Regions from separate parts of the Sporosarcina sp. FSL K6-5500 genome, predicted to be linked through region 3. Evidence: riboswitches for the same ligand, from Rfam matches in the RefSeq annotation. Region 3 holds a riboswitch; each other region holds the start of a gene.
The links. A riboswitch is a leader RNA that binds a small molecule or an ion and turns the genes downstream of it on or off. The one in region 3 is predicted to bind S-adenosylmethionine.
Positions count from the first base shown of each region.

Region 1 (10,244 bases), 760 kb from region 3:
GTAAAGTGGACGTGATTGTAGCAAGGGAGGTGGTCCAAACCGAGAGTATCGTGTATTAAAACAGGTTGAAAAAATACAATAAAAAATAAAGGGGCTAACATACAATGGTAAAAGTACAAAGTTCAACTAGTGGATATCCAAGAATCGGTGGAAAACGTGAATGGAAAAGGGCGTTGGAAAGTTTTTGGAATGGGGCAACATCAGAAGAACAGCTACTGAAAACAACGGAAACGCTTCGTTTAGAAAGTCTACAGAAACAAAAAGAATTCGGTGTTGATCTAATTCCGGTTGGAGATTTTTCATTATACGACCATGTGCTGGACACATCTATTATGTTTGGTGTCGTACCAAAACGCTTCGAGTATGCGGGTGGTAAAGTACCTTTGGAAACATACTTTGCAATTGCGCGTGGAACTAAAGATGCGGTTGCCTCAGAGATGACAAAATGGTTTAATACAAATTATCACTATATTGTTCCGGAACTAGAAGGTGTAACGCCGCAATTAGTAGAGAACCGCCCGCTCGCTTTTTATAAGGAAGCAAAAGAAAAGCTGGGTATTGATGGCAAGCCGGTTATCCTAGGCCCAGTTACATATATTAAACTGGCAAAATCTTTTGGCGAAGAGAATTTTTCTACTTTATTGCAACAGTTTACGCCGTTGTACATTGAAGTATTGAAAGAGCTTGTAGTGGCAGGCGTTGAGTGGGTTCAGATTGATGAGCCGATTCTTACAAGTAAGTTGACAGAAGAGGATTTCCAACATGTGCAAAAGGCATACGCAGCAATTCATGAAGCAGTGCCACAATTAAAGATTATCCTACAAACCTATTTTGAAAAAGTAGCTAATTATGAAGCAGTTGTTGCGCTGCCAGTACACGGATTTGGTTTAGACTTTGTTCATGGCGATTCGCTTGAATTGCTACAAAAATATGGTTTTCCTCAAGACAAAGTACTTGCGGCGGGTGTCATTGACGGTCGAAATGTGTGGCGAGCGGATCTGGATAAAAAAGTAACGCTATTAGAAGAAATTCAGTTACATGTTGATAAAAGCCGTTTGATTGTTCAACCTTCCTCTTCACTTCTTCATGTTCCTGTCAGTACGGAAACTGAAGAGAAATTGGATCCAATTATTAAAGGCGGTCTGTCATTCGCTGATCAGAAGCTAGCTGAAATTGTGCTCCTTAGTCGGGGGATTCACGATGGAACTGAAACGATTGCGACAGGACTTGAGGAGAGCAGGAACGCACTTGCTCGTCTAAATAACTCGAAGTATCGGCAAAACGTTGAAGTTAAAGAAACGATTGAAAATCTAACTGAGCAAGATGTAAATCGCTCATTGCCATTTGCAAAACGAATTATCGAGCAGCAAAAACGTTTTAATTTGCCTCTTCTGCCGACAACGACAATCGGGAGTTTACCGCAGACGCCAGAAGTAAGACAGACAAGATCTAAATGGCGTAAAGGAGAAATTACAAACGAGGCCTACGAGCAATTTATCAAAGATCAGATTGACAAATGGATTGAAATTCAAGAAGACATCGGCATTGATGTTTTGGTCCATGGTGAATTTGAAAGAACAGATATGGTTGAATACTTCGGTGAAAAGTTCGAAGGATTTGCAGTATCACAGTTTGGCTGGGTTCAGTCTTATGGTTCGCGTTGCGTCAAGCCACCACTCATTTTAGGTGATGTTGCGTTTAGTGAACCAATTACTGTGAAAGAAAGTGTCTATGCTCAAACGTTAACGACGAAGCCTGTAAAAGGTATGCTGACGGGCCCTGTAACGATTTTGAATTGGTCCTTTGTCCGAGATGACATTCCACGTTTCGACGTATTGAACCAAATTGCATTTGCACTTCGTAAAGAAATTGAAGAGCTTGAAAAGAACGGTATTCGCATGATTCAGGTAGATGAACCTGCGCTTCGAGAAGGTTTACCGTTGGATCAAGATAAACGTGAAAGTTACTTAGATGCTGCTGTCTATGCATTCAAATTGGCAACTTCTTCTGTTGAAAATGACACGCAAATTCATACGCATATGTGTTACTCGGAATTCAGCGGTATTATCAAATCCATTAGCGCGCTGGATGCAGATGTTATTTCAATCGAAACGTCAAGAAGTCATGGCGAAATTATCGCTGCATTTGAGAACAATACGTATGATAAAGAAATTGGCTTAGGCGTTTATGACATCCACAGTCCACGTGTTCCAAGCAAGGAAGAAATGAAACAAAATATTAATCGTGCACTCAAAACAATTAATCCAAAACAATTTTGGATTAATCCGGATTGTGGTTTGAAAACAAGAAAAGAAGAAGAGACAATTGGCGCTTTGAAAATCATGGTTGAAGCGGCGAAAGAAGTTAGAGAAAGTCAATTGGCTACGCTTAAGAATTAATTATTTAAGTTGAAATGAAGATTCATTTCAAATCCGCTTAGGCTACCTCAGTAAGGCACCATTGCTTTGTTATTACATGTATTCATATGTTCACAATAAAAAAGGTATCTTCCCGTGCATTAATGACGGGGAGATACCTTTTTATTGTGGTCGGGGGAATATTGGTCTGCGAAGTATATGCTCGGTTGGTGAGGGATATGATCGGTTGCGTGAAGTATTTGCTCGGTTGGCGAGGGATATGATTGGTCGAGCGAAGTATATGCTCGGTTGTCGGGATATATGATTGGTCGGGTGAAGTATATGCTCGGTTTGCGGAGGATATGATTGGTCGCGCGGAGTATATGCTCGGTTGTCGTAGGATGATTGGTCAAGCGAAGTATATGCTCGGTTGACTGGGTATATGATCGGTTGGGTGAAGTATATGCTTGGTTGGTGAGGGATATGATTGGTCGAGCGAAGTATATGATCGGTTTGCGTGGTATATGATTGGTCGGGTGAAGTATATGCTCGGTTGACGGGGTATATGATCGGTCGGGTGAAGTATATGCTTGGTTGGTGAGGGATATGATTGGTCGCGCGAAGTATATGATCGGTTTGCGTGGTATATGATTGGTCGCGCGAAGGATATGCTCGGTTACGCAGGAAAATATGATGAGCTTAGGTCAGCATTTTTACTTTTGCTTATGTGGTATCCTTTCGTATACTATGGCACTTTGAAGTGCGTACTACCTAATTTGATTTACTTGTGTATAATTAGTATAGGAAGCTGAATTACAATCACAATCATATATAATAGAGGAGTTTTACATCATGGCAATTAAAGTTAAGGCAATTATCGGTAGTACAAGTTCAACTTCATTCAACTTAAAAATAGTTGAACATATGAGAAGTCGTTATGCAGATCAATTAGACATTACACCTGTCTTTATCAATGATCTTGATATGTTTTCAATTGATATAGAAAGCAACCCATCTGCAAACGTAGTTGATTTTAAAAATAATGTAAAAGATTCAGATGCTGTATTATTTGCAGTTCCTGAATATAACTTCTCTATTCCAGGCGCAATGAAAAATGCAATCGACTGGTTATCACGTGGTGGAGATTTCACACTTAAAAACAAACCTGGCTTCATCGTAGGATCATCTATGGGAGCATTCGGAAGTATCCGTGCGCAACTCCACTTAAGAGAAATTCTGTCAAATCCGGCGTTAGCTCCTATCTTACTGCCAGGTAACGAAGTATACATCGGTTCAGTTCATGAGAAAATGAACGAAGCTGGTGAACTTACTGATAAAGCTACGATCGATTTCTTGGATTCAGTAGTATTTAACTTTATTGAGTTCTATAACAAAACAAATACTACAGTTAAAGCTTAAGAAATCTCCTGATCATCAAAAACAGACACTCCCTGGAGAGTGTCTGTTTTTGATTTATCCATTATAGTGCGTCGCTGGTATTCTGGCTAATTCTTTTCTTTTCAATATGTGTGGCATGACCGGTGCCCCATTCGTGCATAATTGCTAAGATGGGCTGTAAGCTTTTTCCGTAATCCGAGATAGAATACTCAACTTTCGGGGGGACCTGTGGATAGATGACTCTGTTAATAATATCTTCATCTTCCAATTCCCTTAATTGCTTGGTCAACATTTTTTGGGTAATCCCTGGCATTAATCTTTTTAATTCACTAAACCTCTGTGTTCCTTCAGTAAATAAATGCAGTAAAATGATTGGTTTCCATTTACCTACCAAGATACCTAAAGCTTCGTCAACTTTACATAGTTCAGGCTTTATCCCCATAATAACCTCCATTAGTATCTTTTTGTATACTATAGCACTTTGAAGTGTGTACTTCACATTTTGGTGAATTTATTCCATAATAACATATATAGTGATCCATTACTATTCGGTAAAATTTAGCTATATATGCTGAACAAATGAACACCTTTCTAAACTTTGCGAAAGAGCCTTGCAAGGGGCAGCTGAAGCCTGTCTTAGGACGGGGCACTCCTTAGCACCGTTGCTAATACAATGGGATCTTTTAATTCAACATATACAACCAAAAACAGAAGGAGGAATTTAATATGAATAATAAATCGGTCTTTTCAAGGGGAATCAGAAGTGTAAGGGATGTCGTTTATCAGGAACACTCGCCAACTCATAAAGTAGGATTGGTCATTGAACCGGGAAACTGGGAAGAAGTCGATCCATTTCTATTGATGGCTGAAGACTTTTTCGTGCGTGGAACATTTGGCATGCATCCACACCGTGGTATTGAAACTGTTACGTACGTCATTGATGGGACGCTAGAACACTTTGACAATAAGACTGGGGGAGGAGAACTACATCCAGGAGACGTTCAATGGATGACAGCGGGTAAAGGAATCATTCATACAGAGGATCCGGCTGTTGGGGAAACGGTTCAATCCCTGCAACTGTGGGTCAATCTTCCAAGTGATAAAAAAATGACGGAACCGCGTTACCAGAACATGCGTGCACAAGATATGTCGGTCCGTCATGAAGACGGCGCTACGATACGTGTCTTTTCCGGTTCTTCGGAAGGTGTTACGGCTGACACGAAAAATCACGTGCCTGTTACGATGGTTGAATTGATCATTGAACCCGGTACCACTGTTACACAGGACCTTCCCGGCAGTTACAATGGATTTCTGTATATAATAGAAGGAATAGGGACATTTGGCAGTGAAAGCGTGGAGGGGAAGAAGGGGCAGGTTCTCTGGTTGGAACGTGGAACAGATGAAGAACAAACTGAAGTGAAGATTCACGCAGAAGAGAAACTGCATATCATGTTATATGCAGGTAAGCCTGTCGGAGAAAAAGTAGTAGCTCGCGGCCCGTTTGTGATGAATTCAGAAGAAGAGATTATGCAGGCCTATAAAGATTACAGAGAAGGAAGATTCGAGTGAACATGTACCAGTGAATTTAGTGCGGAATCACAAAGTATGAAATATTCTAATAGATTTGATATGATTTTAAGTGAAATAAGAAAATGGGAGTTGCTGATATGGGAAGTAAGATAGAGCAGGTAGCGAGTTTTAAAGAAGCAATGGGGAATTACCCGACGGGAGTCACTGTCGTTACAGCATTTGATGCAGATAAAAAACCGATGGGATTAACGGTCAATTCATTTGCATCGGTATCATTAGAGCCTTTACTAATTTTATGGTCCATTGATAAAAGAGTATCCACTTATAGTGACTTTCTAGATGCTGAAAAATTTTCGGTGAATATTTTGGCAGCAGATCAAAGTGAGTTATGTACGTTATTCTCGAGCAGGGTTGCTGATCGATTTAGTCAATGTGATTGGAAAGAATCGGATTTAAACCTACCAGTACTTTCAAATTCGCTTGCGGTTTTACAATGTAAGACGGTGCAACAAATTGAAGCTGGAGATCATACGATATTAATAGGCGAAGTATTAGATATTCAGAATGAAAGTAAAGAACCTCTTCTGTATCACCGTAGAACTATAGGTGCAATTCCAGAAGAATTTTATAGCTGACAGTGTCTATACAATCTTCAGTGTAGAAAGGCGTGTCATCAGTTTAATCTACTGATGACACGCCTTTTTTTCTTGAAAAAGAGGCTCTGTAAAAGTTTAATGTTGATATAGGAAAAAATTAGAACTTCCAATTATCCAGAAGTTCTAATTCGTAGTACAGTCTTCTTATACTAAGGTACCCATTTATGGAAAATAATTGTTAGGGATAAATTTCTTCTTTTTTGCTATAAATTTCATAAGCAAAATAGCCAACTAATAAACCTATCCCAGGTCCCCAAGCAATTGCAGATAGTAAGGGAATTAGGGAAAATATGTTTAAAAGTACAGCAATAGCGAATCCAATCATCATTCCGAATGGTATTAAACTATCTAATAAATTTTGAGCACTTTTTGACTTTTTCTTACCAAGCGTGCCTTTCTTATACTTATGTTTCATTCTTAGAATTACAAATACTGCAATTCCACCCACTATTACAATAGGTAGTAAAATACGCACAAATTCCAAAGTTGAGCCCATATTATAATCCCTCCTTTCTTTTGCTTTTGAATTGATTCAATTTTAACATAGTTTATTCCATTAAATGGTCCGTTAGTTGAATAAGAACTACTTTTTATAGTGCGAATCCTATATATGTTGACATAAAGAATCCACTCAACAACGCTCGGCTACCCCTATGAGGCGCCTTCGCTGGAGATTATATAGAACCATTAGTTCAACATATATAGGTGCATCATAGGTTTCTGTATTTTGTGTTAGATTTCCTCTGATAATCAAGTCATTCAAAGTGACTTCATTTCTCTGATATTGGCTACTTTCTAATACTTGAAACCAAGTGAGATAGTTGTTCAAATATTTAGTTGCAGATCACCTGGAATAGTGTCTAGCCCCACGAGCCATTGCCGCAGAACATCGCGATCTTAGCCTGCCTACTTCCTTTGATTGAATTATGCCTGTTGCATCTTAAAGGGCATCTTGCGCTTTTCTCAAGCCAAGGATACAACGTTCTTGCGGACCGCCTTACTGGAGATGGCTAGCACTAGAACTAGGCCCGCCGCCATTAATGCGCCATCGAGTAGAAGTGGCAAGCCCCAGCTGCCGGTGTTATCTCGAATGACTCCGGAGACGACAGGTGAGAGAACTGCTCCGATTTCTCCAATCAAATTGAGCATTCCAAACATGGATCCTCTGCTTTTTTCGGGCGTCAAATCGGAAGCCAGAGCATGTGCCACCGGTTGCAATGCAAAAAAGAATAATCCGGAGACAAACAAAATGACAGACATAACGATGGGGTTGTTATTGCCCATCATGACATAGACTGCAAATATAAAAATAGTTACAGTCAGTACAGCGGTTAGTACAGCAAGGACGTTACGTCGCCCATTTGGACGATTGGCCACTATGTCAGAAATTTTGCCGCCAAGAGGAAAACCAATGATTCCGGCCAAACCATTAAACGATGCAATCAAAGCGGCAGCCATTAACGCACCGCCACCGAAATCTTTGACGATAGAGACGGACCAAAATCCGTAAAACCATAGATGCCACATGATAGGGATAAAGAACAAGTACAATAAGAAAAGATTCTTATTCGCTATTAACGGTTTTATTTCAGACTTCTTCGTTGTGTATAAATAAAGTATTAAGAGCGGACAAAGTGCAACAAGAATGACCGCAATCGCGATAGAGGATAGACCTAGTTTGACGGAAAAGTAATAGATGCCCATCACTATGACAAGAAAAACGGCTGAGTACATGGACATGTACAATAGCCCTTTGCCAAACTGTGCTTTAATACCAGGTGAAGACAAATCTACAGAAGCACTTGAATCGTTTTTGGGCTTCATATATTTAAATAGTAGGAGTGCAATAATGAGTGTAATTGTTCCGGTCACGAAAAAAGGAAAGCGCCAAGCCCCTTCACCCATAAATGGTTCTGCGACTGTAATAAGATAAGGGACGCCAAGTGTGCCTGCTGTCAGACCAACAGAAAGTCCGGTAAGCGCCACGCCCATTCCTAATCCAATTTTTTCAGGAGGTGTATGATAGGCAATATAAGAGCGGTCATTCGAATAAAAAACGCCTTCGCCTAGCCCGAGTAGGACTCGGAAAAGAATAAATGCAACAAGGCCCCCCACCAAACCTGTTAATAAAGTGGCGATTCCAGCCCAAACAATACTTAAAATGATAATAGCACGATAGCCAAACCTGTCCCCAAAGTAGCCACCAGGAAATTGCATTAACATAAAACCGGCAAAAAATAAACTACCAATCAATCCGCCAATTCCATGGGGGTTTGCCACGTCTGCAAAAAAAGAAACTTCATTTTCAATCATATATGTAATGATCGGCCCAGTTGCAACCCGGTCAACGTAAGAAACAAACCAACCTAAAAATAACAAGCCCCAAATCGTATGATACCTTTGCAAGCCTTCCTTTTTCATTCCTCACACATCCAATTCTATTGTTAATAAAACAAAATGCCCCTCCACTGTGTTAGTAGAGAGGCATTCGAGAGAAAATACCCTCTCATTTTCCAAAGCATAGTGCTTTGCAGGAATTAGCACCTTATCAACATGATTGTTGAATGGTTGCCGGGTTTCATAGGGCCAGCCCCTCCACCGCTCTTCATAAGAGTTTTATTAGCCTATTTAATTTGTAAAGGTTACTGCCAAACGTCTTGCGCGATAGTTACAACATGACGAACTTTTTCCCATTGTTGTTCTTCAGTTAACTGATTACCTTCTTCTGTTGATGCGAAGCCGCATTGTGGGCTTAAGCATAGTTGATCTAAAGGAACATACTTTGTGGCCTCTGCTATTCTTGCTTTAAGCTGTTCAGGGGCCTCTAATTCGCCGAATTTAGAGGTGATCAAGCCTAATACGACGAAAAGGTCAGGGCGATTGACATGGCGCAACGGTTCAAAACTGCCGGAGCGTTCGTCGTCAAACTCAAGGAAAAGACCGTCAACATCTAATCCGCCGAAAATTGTTTCGGATACATCCTCGTAGCCACCACTAGAAAAATAGGTCGATTTGAAGTTGCCGCGGCAAATATGCATCGTCACGAGCAAGTCGGCAGGCCTTTTCGCGATGGATTCATTGATGGCCCGTGCGGATAGTTGTACAAGTTTGTCAGGATCTTGCCCCTTCGCTTTCAATGTTTCCCTTCCTTCTTCCGACAAGAAGGAAGCCCATGACGTGTCATCGATTTGAAGATAACGACATCCCTCATCGTACAGTGCTTGAATTACGTCTTGATAGGCAGTAACCAAGTCATCAAATAATTCTTCATCATTTGCATAGATGCCTTCTTCGAATGTCGCTCTGTGAATCAGCATATTCGGGCTTGGAATCGTGAATTTTGCAACTGCATTACCTGCGATGCTTTTCAGGAACTTGAAGTGTTCAATCATGTAATGGTCGCTAAACCCAATTTTTCCTGTCACTCTAATGCCGTGTGCTTTCGTTACAACACCATTGAATTGGAGTCCTTTATCTGTTTCGAAAAACTCAACGCCGTCAAAGCCAGAAAGGAAGTCAAAATGCCACCATTTCCGGCGGAATTCTCCGTCTGTCACAGAAATTAGTCCAGCTTCTTTTTGTTTTTCGACGAGCTTTGTAATTTCTTCGTCTTCGATTGTGCGTAATTCCTCGGCAGTGATATCACCGGTTTCTCTTTGCAAACGAGCCTGCTTTAGGCGTTCTGGTCTTAAAAAGCTCCCGACGTGATCTGCTTTAAATGGTGCTTTCGTCAAAGTTTGTTCGGCTATAGGTTTTGTCAATTTAAATTCCTTCTTTCCAATATAATAATGTTTTCTTTAATGGTACTTAATTAGGTATGGCAACTTTTTCACTTGTTTTAATCAAGGCTTGATCAAAATCGGCAATCAAGTCATCGACATGCTCGAGTCCAACAGAAAAACGTAGCAGACCATCGGTAATACCACGTTTCTCCCGTTGTTCTTTAGGCATGGCGGCATGGGACATCGTTGCAGGATAGGAGAGAATTGATTCAACTCCGCCTAGACTTACTGCGAAAACGGGTATCCGAACGTTTTCAACAAAGGCCTTTGCTGCATCTCTGTTTGGCAAACGGAAAGATAAGACAGCGCCTGGACTTGTCGATTGTTTCGAGTGGATTACGTGTCCTGGATGACTTGCTAACCCTGGATAAAACACCTCTTCTACTAACGGGTGGTCGTTCAAGTACGAGGCTATTTTACTCGCCGATTCGGATGACTGTGTTAAACGGGCACCTAGCGTTTTAATTCCTTGAATTAACGCGTAAGAATCTTGTGCGCCTAGAATAGAGCCGAAAGAGTTT
Region 1 is NZ_JBBOTP010000001.1:2,217,721-2,227,964, forward strand. Features, by position in the region: gene MKX62_RS10465 (bifunctional homocysteine S-methyltransferase/methylenetetrahydrofolate reductase) at 1-59, shown strand, start outside; gene metE (5-methyltetrahydropteroyltriglutamate--homocysteine S-methyltransferase) at 105-2,399, shown strand; gene MKX62_RS10475 (hypothetical protein) at 2,642-2,791, shown strand; gene MKX62_RS10480 (NADPH-dependent FMN reductase) at 3,210-3,776, shown strand; gene MKX62_RS10485 (winged helix-turn-helix transcriptional regulator) at 3,838-4,197, opposite strand; gene MKX62_RS10490 (pirin family protein) at 4,482-5,324, shown strand; gene MKX62_RS10495 (flavin reductase family protein) at 5,423-5,920, shown strand; gene MKX62_RS10500 (hypothetical protein) at 6,120-6,437, opposite strand; partial or broken gene MKX62_RS10505 (hypothetical protein) at 6,573-6,782, opposite strand; gene MKX62_RS10510 (MFS transporter) at 6,905-8,362, opposite strand; SAM riboswitch class I at 8,445-8,555, opposite strand; gene MKX62_RS10515 (5-methyltetrahydropteroyltriglutamate--homocysteine S-methyltransferase) at 8,584-9,702, opposite strand; gene metC (cystathionine beta-lyase) at 9,749-10,244, opposite strand, start outside.
Region 1: linked by a shared signal. The riboswitch ahead of MKX62_RS10510 (MFS transporter) and the one ahead of metA (homoserine O-acetyltransferase MetA) in region 3 are both predicted to bind S-adenosylmethionine.

Region 2 (10,244 bases), 220 kb from region 3:
TTACCCTGCTGAAATTGAAAATGTACTGATAGCGCATCCGAATATTCGAGAGGTAGGCGTTTGCGGGAAAGAACATTCCGAGTGGGGAAGTGTCCCAGTTGCGTTTGTCGTAGTGTCAGGAAATGTGAAAGAAGCTGATTTGATAGCGTATTGTGAAGAGCGATTGGCGCGTTACAAAGTACCGAAATCATTCCGCTTCGTAGATGAACTGCCGCGTAACGGGTCAAATAAGTTATTGCGTCGAAAATTGAAAGAGTCAGTGGATTTGGAGTAAGGTTGAAGTCGAAATTAAAGTCAAACTGTCACGGCAACTCATCAATCTGTAAGGACAATTGCTTGAACTGTCCTGGCAACAGATTAAACTGTGAGGGCAACTTTGGACTTTCATGGTAAGTCATCAATCTGTAAGGGCAATTGCTTGAACTGTCCTGGCAACAGATTAAACTGTGAGGGCAACTCTGGACTGTCATGGCAACTCCTCAAACTGTAAGGGCAATTGCTTGAACTGTCCTGGCAACAGATTAAACTGTGAGGGCAACTTTGGACTGTCACGGCAAGTCATCAATCTGTAAGGGCAGTTGCGTTAACTGTCCTGGCAACAGATTAAATTGTGAGGTCAACTCTGGACTGTCATGGCAAGTCATCAATCTGTAAGGGCAATTGCGCTAACTGTCATGTCAAATGATTAAACTGTAAGGGCAACTCCAAACTGTCACAGCAAAAACAAAAAGGCTGTTCCATATACCAGATTAAATCTGGTATACGGGACAACCTTTCTTCATTTACTTTCCACTTAACGCTTTCTTCAGCGTTTCAATGTTTTGTTCCATCAAAGAAAAATAGTCTTCGTTGTTTTTTACATCATCCACTGTCAATACGCCAAGATTGTGGAGCATGAGTGATTCAGCACCAATTTCTTTCCGCACGACATTAGTTAGTTTAGATGATACATTCTGTTCAAAAAGTACATAGTGGATGTTGTGATTTTTTGCCTCTTTGACAATTTTCGCTAATTGCTTTTGTGACGGCTCGCTTTGTGAGTTCAGTCCCGCAATCGCGACTTGTTCCAGGCCATATGAATCGGCTAGATAACCAAATGATGCATGTGAAACAAAGAACGTTTTGGAAGGGACAGTGGAAGAAATCTCTTTGAATTTGCTATCGAGTTCGACAAGTTCTACTTTCAGTTGTTCAAAGTTCTTCTCGAATTCGTCTTTCATTTCAGGTTTTGATGCAATCAAAGCATCTTTGATAGAAGTTGCAAGTTCGACACTAAGCAGTGGTGAGATCCATACATGGGGATCAATTCCCCCATGATCATGACCTTCGTGTCCATGTTCATCATGTTCAGCATCTTCGTCGTGACCTTCATCACTATGACCTTCGTCTAGCATCTCATCAGGAATTGCCTCTGCTGTTGCAACCATTTTTACATGTTCGTTTTTCATGGTTTTTTCTGCATTTTCCACAAAACCTTCAAGGCCAAGTCCTATATAGAAAAACAAATCCGAGTCCGCGAGTCCCATCATATCTTTTTGTGTAGGATCAAAAGTATGTTCATCCGCGCCAGCAGGATAGATGGATTTCACATCGACGTAGTCGCCGCCGATTCGTTCTGTAAAGTATTGAAGCGGGTATACTGTTGTATAAATAGACAATTTCTCTGTCCCAGTTTCCGAGTTTTCTGTGGATTTAGCGCCACAAGCACTAAGTAGCATAATTGTTAGTAATGACATGATGAAAAAAAGTTTCTTATTCATTAGATATATCCTCCGTATTATTAATAGTAATCATTCCGATTTGTGTAACTGACTTTTTTATCATACAAGAGTGTTTCTAATTTGGCAACTAAATAAGCGAATTTCTTTTAATCGAAAAAAACGGCTCGACAATTATGTCAAACCGTTCTATCTAAAAAGATCACTTTTTATGCATATCATTGTCTGGTACAGGATCAAATCCACCCTCGTGGAACGGATGGCATTTTGAAATTCGACGTACCGCAAGCCATGAACCTTTTAGTGCTCCATGCTTTTCGACTGCCTCAATCCCATAGTGAGAACAAGTGGGATAGAAACGGCATGAAGGTGGTGTAAGGGGTGAAATTACTTTTTGATATAGTTTAATAAAGCCAATTAAAATCTTTTTCATTTAAAAAACTCCTTATTAATGCCTCGATGTTTATTGTAGATGCTTCGGTGGTAAATTAACAGAGAGATGAATTATATTTAACAATAAGGGGAGAGATTTATATGTCGAAAGAACTTATTAATGAATTGAATGTCCAAGTTTCTACATGGTCGGTTATGTATGCGAAGCTCCATAACTATCACTGGTATGTTAAAGGTCATCATTTCTTCACGTTACATGTAAAGTTTGAAGAACTTTATAATGAAGCGACGTTACATATGGATGAAATCGCAGAACGTATTTTGACACTTGGCGGAGATCCTGTAGCGACGCTGAAAGAACATCTTGAACAATCTGTTGTGAAAGAAGCAACGGGGGATGAAAAAGAAGACAGCATGGTGAAAACTGTCGTAAATGATTTCGGTGAAATTATGAAATCGTTGAAAAAAGGCATGCAGCTGGCTGCGAAAGATGGCGACGATATGACGGAAGATTTGTTGAACGCGACATATCAAAGTATCGAAAAACATCAATGGATGCTGAATGCATTCCTGGGTGAAGATAACAAGTAATCATTTTTCATTAAAAATACTAGAAAAATGCCGATAATAAGCTTGTGGAAGGAGTGATGGCAAATGGATATGAGCTCCATCATGGCAAGTCAATTGAGAAGTTTGCAATCGACTGTTCAGTTGAGTGTGTTAAATAATGCACTTGCAATGAATACTGCAGCGGCAACAGATATGTTGAAAAGTTTATCTAATCAGTCTGTTGCAGCCCATCCTCATAAGGGAGCTTCGGTTGACGTACAAGCGTAAATTGCGGTAAAGCATGTATCTCCAGTAAAAGGGGATGCATGCTTTTTTCATACTAAGCCATGCTAAAAAGAAAAAAGGATGGTGTAGCATGGAGAAATACAAAATGTACGTTTCTGTCGTAAATCAGCAAGTATACCATTACCCAGATGATTCACCGTGGGAATATGAGGTTAATGTAGAAAGTCAGTATGTTCCTGTTTTTCATCGGTTATTTAGTCAGATAGATGAACTCGAATTCCGAAACTTCCTTAGGTCACATTTACCGTTTTTGCCCTATCATTATGGTCGGAACAATTTCAACGTCGATCAACGTACGATGAAGATCTATGCGCTCATTCATGAATTTACAGATGATAAGTCGAAGATATTTATCGAAAAGCTTCCGTATTTTCGTTGAAAGGATTGCTGTCCTTCGCTACACTGGTTGAAAGGACGTGAGTGCAATGCTTATTTTCAATGATGTTAATGGTGGTCGTGTTGAGCTGACTTTCGGAGAAAACCAATTTGGAATGCCAGCTCGGCATGTCCTTGTTATCCTCAAGCATAATGGTAAATGGTTACTGACTCGGCATTTAGTTCGAGGCGTTGAGTTTCCAGGTGGTAAAGCAGAGCATGGAGAAACGATTGAGGAGGCAGTTATACGCGAAACGATTGAAGAAACAGGTGTGAAAATTACGGATCTTGTGCAATTTGCAGAGTATGTCGTTCGAAGTAATAGTACATTTTGCAAAGCTGTATTCACAGGGAAAGTTGCGGAAATCGATGAGCATCCAGCCCTTTACGAAACAGAAGGAGCTATGTGGATGACTAATGAAGAGCTTGGCCAATGTGAAGAATTGAGTTTCCTTATGAAAAACACAGGCATGGAAACATTAAGAAAGTGGGTGGAAGAGCATGAGTCATGATGGTACGATTATTCATAGAAGGCCCTATCCGTCTCCAAATCCACATGTTTCGCTTGAAGAAATTACATATTTTTCAGATGGGTTAAAAGTGAAGGGACTCATGGCAGAACCAATTACAGAAGGGAACTACGAAGGCATCATCTATTTGCGAGGGGGCATGCAGCATATCGGTATGGTTCGTCCTGCCCGAATTGCACAGTTTGCTTCGCAAGGATTTGTTGTCTTCGCTCCTTATTATCGGGGGAACCGTGGAGGCGAGGGACGGGATGAGTTTGCTGGGGCCGATCGTCAGGATGCGGTGAATGCCGTTGATGTGCTGAAGCAAAATCCGAAGACAAACGTGGAAAAAATTCACTTGTTTGCATTTTCACGGGGCGGTATAATGGCTCTTTGGACAGCAATTTTACGTGAAGATATTACGTCGGTAGTTACATGGTCTGGCGTATCCGATATCGTATTTACATATAAAGAACGGAAAGATATGCGGCGGATGATGAAAAGAGTTATCGGCGGGACACCGAATAACATGCCGGATGAATACAGAAACCGTACGGCGCTGTTCCGCGTGGATGAAATTGATGCTCCCGTACTCATCATTCATGGCATGATCGACGAGAACGTGTCATTTCAACAAGCAGTTTTGCTTGAAAACGCACTGCGTGAACATAAAAAAGTATATGAGACATGGTATTTCCCTGAATATACACACTTCATACCGCCTGTCATGAATGCACAACTTGTACGCGATTTATGTAGTTGGATGAGAAGACAAGAAAAATGAGTGGTTTTTTGAATAAAATGAAGTTGCAATTAGAAGTACGGGTTTGCAATTAAAACGCCAAAGTTGCAATTAGACGAAATAAGTTGCAGTTAAAACTCCATTTTTACAATTACAAATCCAAGGTACAAAAAAACAGTGTAGCACATTCAATGTGCTACACTGTTTAATTTGAAAATTATGCAATCGGTCCGCCTTTAAGCGTAATCTCTTCAGAAACCATACCGAATTTTTTAAAGTTTTCATGGAACATGTTTGCCAATTCATTTGCTTTTACATCGTATGCTTCGCCGTCTGCCCATGCATTGCGCGGGTTCAACACTTCTGTTGGAACACCATCAATGAATGTAGGCATTTCGAGGCCGAATACGCCGTTAGTTTCTGTTTCAATGTTGTTCAATTCTCCAGCAAGAGCTGCCTGTACCATAGTGCGTGTGTATTTAAGATCCATACGCTTACCAACGCCGTAGACACCGCCAGTCCAGCCTGTGTTAACAAGGAATACTTGTGCATCATGTTCATCAATTTTCTTCCCAAGCATTTCAGCGTATACTGTCGCTGGAAGTGGAAGGAAAGGTGAACCGAAGCACGTTGAGAACGTTGCTTCAGGTGATGTGATACCACGCTCAGTTCCGGCAAGCTTCGAAGTGAACCCGCTTAGGAAGTGATACATTGCTTGTTCTTTTGTTAACTTCGAGATTGGAGGTAGTACGCCAAACGCATCTGCCGTTAAGAATACAATCGTTTTCGGATGACCAGCAACAGAAGGGTCAACGATGTTATCAATTGCTTGGATAGGATAAGCTGCACGCGTGTTTTCAGTTAATGAACCATCATCGTAGTCAGGAATGCGTGTTTCCGGATCGACGACAACGTTTTCTAGTACGGAACCAAAACGAATTGCACCAAAAATTTCAGGTTCTTTTTCTTGTGATAAATTAATACATTTTGCATAGCAACCGCCTTCGATATTGAAGACACCAGTGTCAGACCAGCCATGCTCGTCATCGCCGATTAATTTACGGTTTGCATCTGCCGAAAGTGTTGTTTTACCTGTTCCAGAAAGACCGAAGAATAGGGCAACATCGCCGTCTTCACCAACGTTTGCTGAACAGTGCATTGGCATAATTCCATTTTCTGGTAGTAAGTAGTTCATGATTGAGAAGATTGATTTTTTCATTTCGCCAGCGTATTCAGTTCCACCGATAAGAACAATACGTTTTTCCATTGATACGATAATGAATGTCTCTGAATTCGTACCATCGACCACAGGATCAGCTTTAAATGAAGGAGCCGAAACGATTGTGAATTGTGATTCATGTTGTACTAGTTCTTCTTCAGTTGGGCGGATGAACAAGTTGTGAACAAACAGGTTATGCCAAGCAAATTCATTCACAACTTGAATGGATAGTCGTGAAGCTGGATCTGCGCCTGCAAAACCTTTGAAGACGAACAGTTCGTCTTTTGTTCTCAAATGAGTGATTACTTTATTATATAATGAATCGAAAATTTCAGAAGAGATTGGACGATTGACGTTGCCCCAATCGATTTTGTCTTTGGAGGACGCTTCCTCAACAATGTATTTGTCCTTAGGTGAACGACCTGTATATTTGCCTGTCTGAGCTGTAACCGCTCCGTCTGATGTCAATTGAGCTTCACCACGTGAAATCGCTTTTTCAACAAGTTGTGGAACTGAAAGTTGAACTTTTACATTTTTCCCAGAAAGAAGTTTGTTGAGGTCATCACTAATTTTCGCAGATATCATAAGTATGTACCGTCCTTTGCATATAGTCCCAATCAATTGGGTGTCATCACATTATTGAATTAGTATAACACATTAAGAATAATAATCTATACTAATTCAAACCTCAAGGATTTATACGCAAAATGGGTAAAAAGATTTGACATGCAACAAGATTTTTCGTAGCATATATAGTTGAACGGATACTCTTATCCCGAGCTGGTGGAGGGGTCAGGCCCTATGAAACCCGGCAACCTGCACAGACGTTTTGTCTGCGCGAAGGTGCCAAACCTGTAGCAAGGCACAGTCCTTGTATGATAAGAGTGAAAGGTGCTTATGAAATCATGCCTTTCCTCATGTATTATTACGTGAGCGAAGGGCTTTTTATATGATATCGCCCTTAATCCTCGTGTATAGAGCTCGCAATGGCTTGTAGTCTTTTCATTTAGAAAAGACTCTACATGGGACATATGAGTACCGTATCAATCTCGTAGGATATAAGGAGGAAATAACATGACAAATCGCCGACTATTTACTTCAGAATCGGTAACTGAAGGACACCCGGACAAAATGTGTGACCAAATTTCGGATGCTATTCTAGATGCTATATTGGCAGAAGATCCAAATGCACGTGTTGCATGTGAAACGACAATTACAACAGGACTTGTCCTCGTTGCAGGAGAAATTACTACGACAACATATGTCGATATCCCGAAAGTTGTGCGTGAAACTGTTAAAGAAATTGGTTATGTACGCGCGAAATACGGATTTGATTGGGAAACATCTGCAGTTTTGACTGCGATCGATGAACAATCAGCCGACATCGCTGCAGGCGTTGACCAGGCACTTGAAGCGCGTGAAGGTTCGATGACAGATGATGAACTTGAAGCAATTGGAGCTGGTGACCAAGGTTTGATGTTCGGTTACGCTTGTAATGAAACACCGGAACTGATGCCGTTACCAATTAGCCTAGCTCATAAATTATCATTCCGACTTGCACAAGTACGCAAAGATGAAACCCTTACGTATCTGCGTCCAGATGGAAAAACACAAGTGACTGTTGAATATGATGAAAACAATAAACCAGTACGCATCGATACAATTGTTATTTCAGCGCAACATCACCCTGAAATAACACTTGAGCAAATTCAGCGTGATATTAAAGAATTCGTCATAAACCCGGTTGTACCAACTGATTTAATCGATGAAGACACGAAGTACTTCATCAACCCAACTGGCCGCTTCGTAATAGGGGGACCTCAAGGAGATGCAGGTCTTACTGGCCGTAAAATCATCGTTGACACGTACGGTGGTTATGCGCGTCATGGCGGCGGTGCGTTTTCTGGGAAAGATGCGACGAAAGTGGACCGCTCGGCTTCATATGCGGCACGTTATGTTGCGAAGAACATTGTCGCTGCAGGACTTGCAGATCGATGTGAAGTGCAACTTGCTTATGCAATCGGTGTTGCACAACCTGTATCGATTTCTATCGATACATTTGGAACAGGCACAGTCGAGGAAAGTAAACTTGTTGAGCTTACGCGTGGACTGTTTGACCTTCGTCCAGCAGGCATCATCAAAATGCTTGATCTGCGCCGCCCAATTTATAAACAAACAGCTGCATACGGTCACTTCGGCCGTACAGACATTGATCTACCGTGGGAACAAACGGATAAAGCTGATGCATTGAAAGAGTTAGCAGGGAAATAATGTAGTGTAAACACTGAAAGGCAGGATTTCCCTGTTTTTTGGTGTTTTTTCTGTTTAGGATGTTTGATTTAGCGGGCGTCATAGAGTGTAGCGAATCTGTCGTACACTCTCATCACAGGAGCTATAAACAAATGATACAATTGTTATAAAGTGAAACCTGATCGGAGAGGAGAGAGCGTCGGGCTATGAGTTTAATAGGTTTGTTACTACTGGTTGGGGTTGTTGCGTTATTTGTGTTAATTGGTTTAGTAATCTTTTTATTTATAAAAAAATAAGAGCTGCCTTCAAAGGCAGCTCTTTTATTACTGTTGTAAATTCTTGTAATACTGCCCTTTTTCGGCATACTCCTGAACAATCCGTTCCATGTCCGCACGATCGTCGTCATTCAGCTCACGCACGACTTTTGCTGGCGACCCGAGTGCTAGCGTATTCGGGGGAATCTTCTTACCAGGCGGCACGAGACTGCCTGCGCCAATGAATGCCCCTTCGCCAATTTCAGCACCGTCCAAAACAATGGAACCCATACCGATAAGCGCTCCTTTTTTTACCGTACAACTATGTAACGTTACTTGGTGCCCAATTGTCACCTCATCTTCAAGAATAAGCGGAAACTTTGGGCTTTGATGAAGGCAGCATAAGTCTTGAATATTTACTTTACGTCCAATAATTGTTGGAGATACGTCACCCCGGATTACGGTATTAAACCAAATTGTCGATTCAGGACCAATTGTCACATCACCTGAAATCGTCGTGAAGTCGCCAATGAAAACGGACGGATCAATTACAGGCGTTTTTCCTTTATAAGGATAAATCATGATGCTCTCCTCTTTTCTTTAGGTAGTGTATAATTATCGTAACAAAGATTAGGTTTTTATTGTAGATAAATAGGGAAATATATAGATAAAAGAACTAGATAGATGAGGGGAAGATGACCATGTGGAAATGGGAAGCGGAAGGGCCACCAAAAGCTGTCGTGGCCATCGTCCATAATGTGTACGAACATCATAGTAGAAATGCATGGCTTATTCAGAAACTAAGAAACAGCGGTTTTCATGTCGTGACAGGAGATTTACCTGGACACGGGGCGGAAGGTGTCGGAAAAATTCACGATGAACAATTTGATGCCTACGCTAAATTTGTGGAAAAATTAATAGCGGTCGGTCTCGATGATAATTTACCTTTGTTCATTATTGGACATGGAATAGGTGCCACCTTCGTAATGCGTCTTTTACAGCGAAAGAAAATTGAATGCGCAGGGGCTGTTTTTAGTTCCCCATGGCTAGCATTGCGTCATCAGCCACCTAAATTTTCGAACGTATTGACAAAATTCTCGTCATCCATGAAATTGAATCATGAAATTGACATTGAGATGTTAACACGCAATAGTGATTTATATGAAGAAGCTAAGCAAGATGACTTTTATAACGATGAATTCACCGTAGCCTGGTATAAAGAGTTACAATCATTCATGAAATTGGTTGCGCAGAGTGAAAGAAGTGTTCATGATATCCCAGTGCTTATGCATATTGCGGAAGAGGATAAAATAACAGACATAGTGCTTGCTAAGAAATGGTTTATCCGACAGGAACTTTCTGAGTTTCAATATAAGCAATGGAAACGGCTGTACCATGACGTTTATCAGGAACCAGAGCGCGAGGAAGTATACTTATATACGGAATCATTTATGAATAATGTTCTAAGGTCGCTAGGGTATGTCGTATAGGGAATACTTGGAAATGGTTTGTGAGTAAATGTGAAGAGGGAGGTGTTTACGATTACGATAATTGGGTTTGTACGACATGGCGTTACCGCGTGGAATAAAGAAGGAAGGGCACAAGGAAGTACTGATGTCCCACTTGATGATGAAGGAATTGAGATGGCACACGGTGTAGCTCAAAGACTTTCTGGTGAACAATGGGATGTCATCTACACAAGTCCTTTAATTCGTGCTGCAAAAACAGCTGAAATCATCGCGGACAGTATGCCTGATATCCGTCTCTTATCGGACAATCGCTTGCGGGAATCAGGGGGTGGCCTGGTTGAAGGATTGACGGAAATGGAGCGAGTAAAAAAATGGGGGCACTCATGGAGACAGCTGGAACTCGGTTTCGAACCGCAGGAAGAAATTATTTCACGCGGACTTAATTTCATAGAGGAAATAA
Region 2 is NZ_JBBOTP010000001.1:2,752,377-2,762,620, forward strand. Features, by position in the region: gene MKX62_RS13220 (o-succinylbenzoate--CoA ligase) at 1-274, shown strand, start outside; gene MKX62_RS13225 (metal ABC transporter solute-binding protein, Zn/Mn family) at 783-1,760, opposite strand; gene yidD (membrane protein insertion efficiency factor YidD) at 1,921-2,151, opposite strand; gene MKX62_RS13235 (Dps family protein) at 2,253-2,702, shown strand; gene MKX62_RS13240 (putative motility protein) at 2,766-2,948, shown strand; gene MKX62_RS13245 (transposase) at 3,037-3,345, shown strand; gene MKX62_RS13250 (NUDIX domain-containing protein) at 3,392-3,853, shown strand; gene MKX62_RS13255 (alpha/beta hydrolase family protein) at 3,843-4,634, shown strand; gene pckA (phosphoenolpyruvate carboxykinase (ATP)) at 4,810-6,396, opposite strand; SAM riboswitch class I at 6,579-6,696, shown strand; gene metK (methionine adenosyltransferase) at 6,886-8,082, shown strand; gene MKX62_RS13270 (gamma carbonic anhydrase) at 8,385-8,897, opposite strand; gene MKX62_RS13275 (alpha/beta hydrolase) at 9,017-9,805, shown strand; gene MKX62_RS13280 (histidine phosphatase family protein) at 9,848-10,244, shown strand, end outside.
Region 2: linked by a shared signal. The riboswitch ahead of metK (methionine adenosyltransferase) and the one ahead of metA (homoserine O-acetyltransferase MetA) in region 3 are both predicted to bind S-adenosylmethionine.

Region 3 (10,244 bases):
CGTGGATATCAAAGAATTTGGAAGTGTAGTTGTTTTATCGAAATATTTGAACGGAGTTGTGAAAAAACTCCCCAATGATATTTGTATTAAATTAGGACGCAATGATTCAATCACGATAAAATCGGGGGATATTGAAACAAAACTAAATGGATTTAATGCGAATGACTATCCAAAACTTCCGGAGATGGATCGCAATACTAAAATTGAAATACCGTTTGGGAAATTAACGGAGGCTATAAAGCAAACCGCTTTTGCTGTTTCAAAAAGTGAGGCTAAACCGGTACTAACTGGAGTGAGGATGGAGTTTGAAGAAAACAAACTCATTTGTACAGCAACAGATTCACATAGATTAGCACGTAGAGAAGTGACTATAGAATCTAAAACAACAGAATCATTTGTAGTTCCGAGTACAAGTTTGTCAGAACTGACGCATCTTAAAGAGGCGGATTCGTCAATCGTAGAGATTTCTTATACGAATAATTTCATTGTGTTTGGGACCGCTATGAGTTCACTTTATTCAAGGTTAATTGAGGGTGTCTATCCTAACACTGGATCTTTGGTGCCAACCAAATCAAAGGCATTGATAACCATGAATACTCAAGTATTAATAGAAGGAATGGATCGGGCTTGTGTATTTTCGACTGAATGGAAACACAATAACATCCAATTGGAGATTGTGGATGATGCTACTATCAAAATATCTTCCAATTCTACAGAAGTCGGGATGATTGAAGAGCTTCAAAAAATTATACATATCGAAGGACAGAACGATATCCAAATGTCATTTGATGGTCGTTTTGTACTTGACGCTCTAAAAAGGATACCAGAAGAAAATGTCACGATACGTTTTGATGGCTTGATGAAACCGATTGTCATTCAGCCGCAAAATGATTCCACTTGCCTCCATCTAATTTCACCAGTACGGTCTTATTGAAATGAATAAGTTCTCTCGATCTAGGGAGGAGAGCTTGGGCATATAGGAGATTTATAATTTTAAGTAGCGAAAGGGGATTTCAAGATGAATTTAGCAGCACAAACTTATTGGGACGAATCTTGGAAGAACGAAGAGCAACCTACTTCTGTCAACGCATGGATGTTTGGAAGTTTGCCAGATGAGCTTTCACAGCTTGTAATTGATGGGGAAAAGACAGCGACATGTTCAGGTCATGTAATTTATGAACTGGAGAACGAGCCATTACCCAGAATAGATGAGTACAGCATTATTTTAAATAGCGACGAAAAACCAGTGGCAATCATTAAGACCATTGCAGTATCGCTTGTACCGATGAATGAAGTATCGGAAGAGTTTGCGCTTGCTGAAGGGGAAGGGTCATATGAAGATTGGAAATTGGCTCATGTGAGATTCTTTACGAGTGAATTACGAGAAGTTGGACTTGAGTTCACTGAGGACATGCTCCTAGTTTGCGAACGATTTACGCTAATTGATGTAAAAGATAATAACTTAGGATAGACAAATTGCCTTACACAAGGCAACGATAAATGATCGTTTAGGGGGAATAGTTATGTTGGCAACAACTTTAGAGAGTTATTTAGGAGATAAGATACTAGAGCTATCGAAGGAAGTTAGGCAAGAGATGTTGACGCAAATTGGAAATCCAGATGGTTTTTTGCGTGACCAGTTAATCTATCGAAGTTTTGGAAAAGTAATAGCTTCCAATCAATTAAATTCAGAAGAAATTCAGAATCTACTTGAGACGGTATTACAGGAAGATTATCTATTTTACGGGATTGGCGAGTCTGGAACTGATTCAGTATTTACACGTTCTTTTTCTGCACTCGTCATTGCTGCAGTTATTGAATATGACATTGAGAAACAAATAGTAAATCCAGAACTTGTTCAGTATACAGTGAACAAGGTTATACGCTATATGAGGGAAGAAAAAGACACACGAGGTTTTATCCAGGGGAATGGATGGGCGCATGCCATCGCACATGGCGCAGATGCCTTGGATGCCTTGGCAAAACATCCTCTACTGAAAAAAGAGGATATCAGTCGAATTCTTCATGCAGTTCAATATTCCTTGTTAAGGCAAGTTGATTATTTGGATGAAGAGGAAGAACGCTTAGCTATTATACTAGCTTCATTAATAAAGCATCAAGATGCTGAGAAGGTTATACGAGTATGGATTGAAGAACTGGCCGGACAGGTAGAAACTGAAATGCTTGAAAATAAAGGATCACTTGACGCCTATCACGTACAAAGAACGGTAAAGAACTTTTGGAAATCAGTCTTTGTAATTTTGAGTTCGAAGGGAATCGGCAAGAAAGTGAACAGCGACGTTTTTAAAGTACTCGAAAAGTGGATGTGGATGTATCTAAATTAGTCAAATAGTCTTCAGATACTGCAGTGGTACTCGAGTAATCTGTCGTCCAGTTTTACGTTAAATGCTAATGTAAATATCTTTTCGAGACAATCAGCATACTATCTAAGGTAGCGTAATGATGCTCAGGAAAGGTGGAGACATATGTATTATCCTTATGCCCAACAAATGACCTGCCGACAACCACGGGTTATGACTGTTACAGGAATTGGGAGTCTTAAACTAACACCGGATATTGCTCAAATCCAGTTGGAAGTCAGTACTGAAAACAAACAATTGAACCATGCACAAAAGGAAAATGCTTATGAGATGAATCAAGTCATCGATTCGTTATTGAAATTGGGGATCGACAGGGAGAATATACAAACGGTTTCGTACACTATAGTTCCCCAATACAACTATATCGAAGGCGAACAAGTATTTAGAGGATACGAAGTTACGAATGCGATTACAGTAAAAATTACAGATATTGATCAAGTTGGAAATGTAATAGACGTGGCTGTCCAAAACGGAGCGAACAGGATATCAAATATCCAGTTCAAGGTTGAAAATGAACAATTGGACTATCAAAAAGCATTGAGCCTTGCACTTAAAAATGCATTAGCCAAGGCGCAAACAATTGCTGAGACAATGCAACTGCAACTTGATCCACATCCAATTAAAATTGTTGAAGAATTAAGAGCAGAACCCATCGCATATCGAACATTTGCTGCGAGAGAAATGACTAGCTCCACACCGATTGAACAGGGGCAGATTTCGATTAACGCTATGGTTAAAGTGCAATTTCGGTATTGAAATATCAGCGTAAAATAGATGGATACTATTTTACGTTGAAAAAACGACAGCTAACCTAATCACAACTAAAAATTAAGGGAGTGGGGAAAACATGGGAATTAAAAAATCTTCTAATTACCTATCACCTATTGCGCGGATATTTGACAAGTTTTCACGGCAACAAGACGTATCGTTGATTTATGGTGAACCGATTAATTTTGAAAACAGAAAAGTCCTTCCGGTAGCAAAGATTAATTATATTGTTGGCGGGGGAGGCGGCTATTCTAGTGAAACAGGAAACTCTTTAGGTGCCCAAGGAGAAGGGGGCGGGGGACATATCTCCGTCAGACCTTTGGGTGTTTACGAGATAGATGCGGAGAAGGTGAAGTTTAAACCAATCATTGACCTCAAATTTACTTTAACACTAGTTGCTGTTTTTACACTTGGCCTAGTTTGGTTATTGAAAAGGGCTCGCTGAAAATTAATTTGTACGGGGGGAATAATTGAATGTTGTATCGCAGAAAAACGTACACGGTTGAACCAGCGATGTACGAAACGTTTACCCACTTTTTCCATACCTTTTTGCTTCCGAATCAGCTGACGCATGGAGCGCAGCTGGTTGGACGGTGGGTCAATGAAGAACAGACGGAGATAATGGCAATGTGGGCATACGATAATAGGGCTCATTATGAGACAGTGGACGCTAGCATTCGAGCATCGGAAATGCATGCTGAAGCGCAAAATTATCGGAAATCATTAGCTCCATTGTTTATCTCTTCAAATGAAGATTTTTTCACTTCAACGGGAAATTACGGGCAATCCCCACAAATCGTAGCTGTTAGTGGTTACATTGTAAATGAGGAAGGACATGTATTACTTGTACGGAACAATCACCGAAATGATACATATGAAATGCCGGGTGGGCGACTTGAACTTGGCGAATCCTTGAAAGAGGCGGTTAAACGGGAAGTACTAGAAGAAACAGGTATCCACGCAGAAATTGGTGATATGACGGGTGTTTATCAAAATATCACGTCAGGCGTTATCTGTATGGTTTTTCGTGGGAGAGCGGTGTCGGGTGTACCAGCTGCGCAGCCTCCTGAAACGATTGATGTACAATTCGTTGACTTTGATATAGCAGAAGTAGGAGACTGGGTTAAACGCCCACAATTCGCTTCTAGGGTGGATGATGCTCGAAATAGCGATACGATTGCTTATGAAAGTTATGAAGTGAGACCGTATAGATTGATTGAGCGCTCATGAATAATCTCACTTGGGTTGGAAGTGAAAAGGACTTTGTCGATGAACGAGATGTACGATGGATTAATCGTGTAGCGGTTGGTCGATTTGGAGGTAATTCTTCAGCGGGACAAACCAAGAATGAAGATGGCTGCGTTATTTGGCAAAATGAGGATTGGGAATTAGCGGCTATTTTGGATGCACATAAAAGTGCTGAAAGTGCGGAACTTGTTGTACAAACACTCGGGCAGCATAAAGAAAAATTGGTGGAGATTTTAGATATGAAGGGTCCTCCACGATTTAAACGTTTGGAAATGAAGTTACTTGAAATTTTTCAATCTGAACAATTTTTGAATGAATGCAGATGTGCCATGGGAGAAACGGCTTGTCTTATCGTTGTCAGGAAAGCTAATTACGTTTGGTGGTTTTCGGTTGGAGATTGTTTAGTATATCTGTTCCATTCGGAATTAATTGCCCTAAATCAGTTTCAACTTAACCAAAGGCAATTCTTTGAATGGATTGGTCAAGTGAATACGTTTGAGCAAGCAGTACCATGCTACACGTCAGGGACAAGGGAAATGAGAAAAGGGAACAATCTTATTTTTTTGACGACTGATGGTTTAGTGGAATGCCCGGGGGAACCTTTTTTGGATCCGTCAGATCTCGTTGCCGTGCTGAATGAAAAAGAACTTGATAAAGGGATTTCGCAGTTATTGATGGAAATCGAAAGACAAAATGTACGAGACAGTACGACAATTATCGCATGGAATGTGGAAGTAGAAAAGGAAGGTAGCATCCCGAGCGATTATCTCGGATGAAGGAAAAATGACGGGAGGAATTAGATATGGAAGCATCTGAATTAATTGAAATCAAAACCCTTTATTATAACTTAATTCTTGCATGGAATAATCGCGATGCTAAGAGCATGGCTGATCAATTTACAGAGCAAGGCGAATTGATTGGATTTGACGGAAGTCAAGAAATTGGGCGAAATACTATTTTTGCACATTTAGAACCGATATTTGTAGATCATCCAACACCTCCATTTATCAATGTCGTTAAAGATGTGTACTTTCTGAGTGCTGAAGTTGCGATGTTGCGTGCAATCGTCGGGATGATACCTCCGGGCGGAACAGAACTTGACCCAAATTTGAATGCTCATCAAACACTGATTGCAGTAAAAGAAAAGGATGGATGGAAAATAAAACTTTTCCAAAATACACCGGCCCAATTTCACGGAAGATCTGACTTGGTCGAGCGGATGACCAAAGAATTGAAGCAAGTATCTGATGTAGGCTGAAAAAAGTGCCCCGCACCAAGATAATACCAGTGCGGGGAGTGTTTTAGTTACTGTTCATGACAAAGGTAATCATTTTCTCTTCTTTTCATTTGAGTTCATTCGTTCGCGTTTTGGTTTCAGGGAACGGAGTTCAGCAAACTCGCGGGCTATTTCTTCATTCATGTCGCCCGGTTTTATTTTTTGGTTTTTCGGCGTTTGTGGTAAAGACCGTGCATTATTTCCGCCAGTTTTATTGTCATCTCTTCCCATAGTAACAACTCCTTTCATTTTTTCAGTGCCACGTTAATATGGCTTTCTAAAGAAATATTATTCAGCAGTTTTCATGCTGAATTAATGTGGAAATTAAAATAAAAATGTTTCTTTTGATTATTATCGTCAAAAAAGACGGTTTACAATAGTAGTTTTAATAGTATAATAGTAAATAATTGAATATTCTTATCAAGAGAAGCTGAGGGATATGGCCCTGTGAAGCTTCAGCAACCTCTGACTTAGTCAGGAAGGTGCTACCTCCAACAAGATTTTTTCTTGAGAGATAAGAACAGAGTGCCCAAATTAAACCCTCTTGTCTTATAGAAAAGAGGGTTTTTTATATTGAATCATTTGATTCAAACCAAAGTGAAAAGGGAGAGACGACACATGCCGATCAATGTACCGAAACAATTACCAGCAGGAGAACTATTGAAGAAGGAAAAAATATTTGTGATGGATGAAGAACGCGCAACGTCCCAAGATATACGGCCTATGAACATCGCCATTTTAAACTTAATGCCTGAAAAAGAAAGAACAGAGTTGCAGCTGCTACGTCTATTAGGGAATACACCGCTACAAGTAAATGTTACATTTTTGAACACAGCAACTCATGATTCTAAAAACGTTAGTAAAACGCATTTAAACGCATTTTATACAACATTTGAACATGTGAAACATCGTCGTTTCGATGGACTGATTATTACGGGTGCCCCGATTGAGCATTTAGAATTTGAAGACGTTAATTACTGGAAAGAAATAACGGAGATTATGGAATGGTCAAAAGAAAATGTAACCTCTGTTTTACATATTTGTTGGGGTGCCCAAGCAGCACTCTATCACCATTATGGAATCGGGAAATTTGAATTGCCGAAAAAATGCTCAGGCGTTTTTACGCATCGACTATCCGACCCAACGATTAATCTTGCACGTGGTTTTAATGACGAATTTAAAGCACCGCATTCACGTTATACATCCGTTTCAACTGAGGAAATAAAAAATGATCCCCGTCTACACTTGCTTGCTAAATCAGAGGATGCAGGGGCATTCATCGTCATTTCTAAAGATAATAAACATATTATGATCACAGGTCATTTGGAATACGATGCGGATACGTTGGCGGAGGAATATGCACGTGATTTGCAAAAAGGAGTCGGTATTGATATCCCGGAAAATTATTTTCCGAATGATGATCCAAGCAAAGAGCCGTTGAATACATGGCGTTCCCATACGCATCTACTCTTCTCCAACTGGCTAAATTATTATGTGTATCAAGAAACACCTTATGAATGGGAATAACTAGTTAATGACAAATGTATCAATTAAACCACGTCTGTAGATTAACCATTTATTTGCATAAAATACTGGTGAGTAGGGCTTGATGACCTTCATTTTCACTGCATTATTTTCGGCCCGCTTTCGACTAACTATTCATGACAGATTTACTGAGGGGTCCGAGTGTGGCTAGAAGTGACTCCGTCACTTCTAGCCACACTCTTTTTAGTAATACTATTGCGAATAGTTGCCTGTCGCGTTCCTACACTATTCAAGTGGAAAATGCAGTTGTTTTGGAAGAATAGAATAGATGACATTCTATGAAGGGTGTAAGTGCCCGAAGATGCAATTTCGGGCACTCTTGGACGATGTACAATGCGATCCTTTCTTACTTTTAGCAAAGATTATACATCTAATCATGTGATACCTTATAGCAAGTGCCACTTCTTTACTAAAAAAAGAAAAAACCATATAGAAAGCTTCAGCCGCCAAAATTGCATCTTTGGCGGCTTTTCTCCGACTTGGATGTCAGCTATTCTTTCATCAAAAAAAGCATAAGCACTACAAGTACTTTTGCATCCAGACATCCCGCTAATTGAATAGAAGTCATTCAATCCGAAGCAATCCAAAAATGCAACTATACAAGTAGCGCCCGGAAGGTAATTATGTTATTCACTGGTTAGTTTTGGTTAATCAACAGGTCTGCAATTAACCAAACCAGAAAATGACTGCTTACTATTTTGCAAAAAACTCTAGATTCCTGGCGTATAGGTGCTTTTTTAAAGAAAGTGGTTACTCATCAGACGTGACTCAATGACCCTTTTGTCGTGAATTGCATAAGCTAATACGACGAGGGGGTAAGTGAGATGGGGTTGTTTATTAACAAAAATGGGCACCCGGATGTTTTTAAAAATAATGCAGACATTTTAGGGAGGAACCAAGAACACTATAAAATAGATCCGATAGCGGAATGGATGAAGGAACATAGGGAAGCGTCTCATTCGGTTGGTGAACAGTTCAATATCATGGAAACCTTACTAAAGCAACAGAAAAACACACAATCCAATCAATTGAAATCAATCCATAATCGTTTGAATGAAATCAAGGAAAGTGATTTCCGACATGAAAAGTTTGGAAAAGATGTTATGAAGTCGTTAAAAAAAGTAGAAACTAAAAACGAAATGTTACAACGTACGTTGATACATGAGCGAATAATGAATCGAGAATTCATCGGGAAAGTGAATGAGGTCAGCCAGTCAAATGAAGAAATTGTCAATAGTATAGAAATGCTGACTTCTGCAAATGAGGAAATTGTAGTCAAAATGAATGAACAATTAGATTATCAAAAGCTGTTGTCAGAGCAACTATTGAAACAAGAAGATATACAAAAAGACGTGATCAGCAGGCTGGACAACCAAGAAGGATTGCTAGGGAAAGTGATAAGGCAACTGGATTATCTACGCTCAGTCCTATACGAGCGAACCAACTTTTTATCAGAGAAAATAGAAGGTAGTTACAGCATGACGTCTTCGTATCTATCCAAATTATTGACCAGATCGGATCCAGTTTCGGCACGTTTTATGTTGAGCCAAAAGCAGGAAGAAAAAGAGGAGAACGTTGATTGAAAGGTATGGCTATTTAATGATGGAAAACATCATTACAATTAAGCAAGCCTCAAGTGCAAATCATATACCTAGGAACTGCTTAATTGTCTTTTCAGTTATGGGCTTAGGGATTCAGCACATATTAGCCATCCTTGAATAGAATGTTAAGGACAACGGGATAATCGAATTGGAGGAGATTGGGTGACGAATCAGAATCGACAAAATCAAAACCAACATTGGCATGAACATTATCAGAACCCACAATACCGGAGGATTACAATAAATCAGGCGATGGCCATTGCATTAGAGCGGGTTCCAGGCCAGGTCGTAAAAGCGGAATTAGATTACGACGATGGAATGCTGGTATATGAAATTGACGTAAGAACGGCAGAAGGTCATAAGTATGAAGTTAAAATTGATGCGAATACAGGTGCAGTCCTCAGAGTGAAACTAGATTAATGAAACTATATGTGAACAGCCACGAATGGTAACTGATACCATCCGTGGCTGTTCTTTTTTTGATGTTTAGGAAATTATGAAATCTCGTACTGTGGATAAGTTGTAACTTAGTGATTTTACGTCTAGACTCCAGCGCCTAGCCCCTGGAGACGTGGGTCATGCAGCTATTGAAAAGGATATCGCGATCCTAAGGTTGCCTTCCTCTGTCGCTTCTAACCTATAGGTCCACCGGGAGGGATTGAACGGGCGATTGCGCTTATGTTCATGAAATTGATTAGAGATCTTTTGCTACTATCACAACTCGAGATTGTTATTACTTTCCAAGGCCTTCGGATTCCATAATTGCATCGACTTTTGCAATGGCATCCGCTTCATCTTCACCATCCGCCGCAATTGTAATGGTAGTGCCTGAAGCTACTCCAAGTGACATAACACCTAAAATGGATTTCAGATTTACTTTTTTACCGACGTATTCCAGTGTAATATCCGATTTGAAAGAACTGACCGCACTAACGAGAGCGGATGTTGGACGGGCATGTAAACCAGCAGTACCTAAAATGGTGTATTGTTTTTCTATCAATGTGTATTCCTCCTAATTGTTAGTATCAATTACTGTATTATAAAAGTTGGTGACTGACTGTGGAAGATTATGATTGATTATGAAAGGGATTTCAAGTAATATGAGTTTACAGCTAATTAGAGGTGGTGTTCATATGTTGACAAATGAACGATATGAATTGATTTTGAATTTATTGACTGAGAAAAAGACAGTTAAAATTCAAGAGTTAGTCGATGCGACATCCGCGTCAGAGTCAACAATTCGCAGGGATTTGAACGATCTCGAAGACTTAAATAAATTGGATCGTATCCATGGAGGCGCTACAATAAGCGAGCGAATCACAAAAGAACTTAGTATTTCGGATAAAGCATCCAAAAACCTTCAAGAGAAGATTCAGCTTGCTACTTATGCCGCTTCTTTTGTCCAAGATGGGGATTGTATTTTTC
Region 3 is NZ_JBBOTP010000001.1:2,976,602-2,986,845, forward strand. Features, by position in the region: gene dnaN (DNA polymerase III subunit beta) at 1-934, shown strand, start outside; gene MKX62_RS14310 (ASCH domain-containing protein) at 1,019-1,471, shown strand; gene MKX62_RS14315 (DUF2785 domain-containing protein) at 1,524-2,345, shown strand; gene MKX62_RS14320 (SIMPL domain-containing protein) at 2,487-3,137, shown strand; gene MKX62_RS14325 (hypothetical protein) at 3,229-3,594, shown strand; gene MKX62_RS14330 (NUDIX hydrolase) at 3,624-4,379, shown strand; gene MKX62_RS14335 (protein phosphatase 2C domain-containing protein) at 4,376-5,173, shown strand; gene MKX62_RS14340 (SgcJ/EcaC family oxidoreductase) at 5,200-5,655, shown strand; gene MKX62_RS14345 (hypothetical protein) at 5,725-5,904, opposite strand; SAM riboswitch class I at 6,088-6,194, shown strand; gene metA (homoserine O-acetyltransferase MetA) at 6,292-7,200, shown strand; gene MKX62_RS14355 (hypothetical protein) at 8,043-8,801, shown strand; gene MKX62_RS14360 (PepSY domain-containing protein) at 8,982-9,239, shown strand; gene MKX62_RS14365 (phosphocarrier protein HPr) at 9,553-9,819, opposite strand; gene MKX62_RS14370 (DeoR/GlpR family DNA-binding transcription regulator) at 9,953-10,244, shown strand, end outside.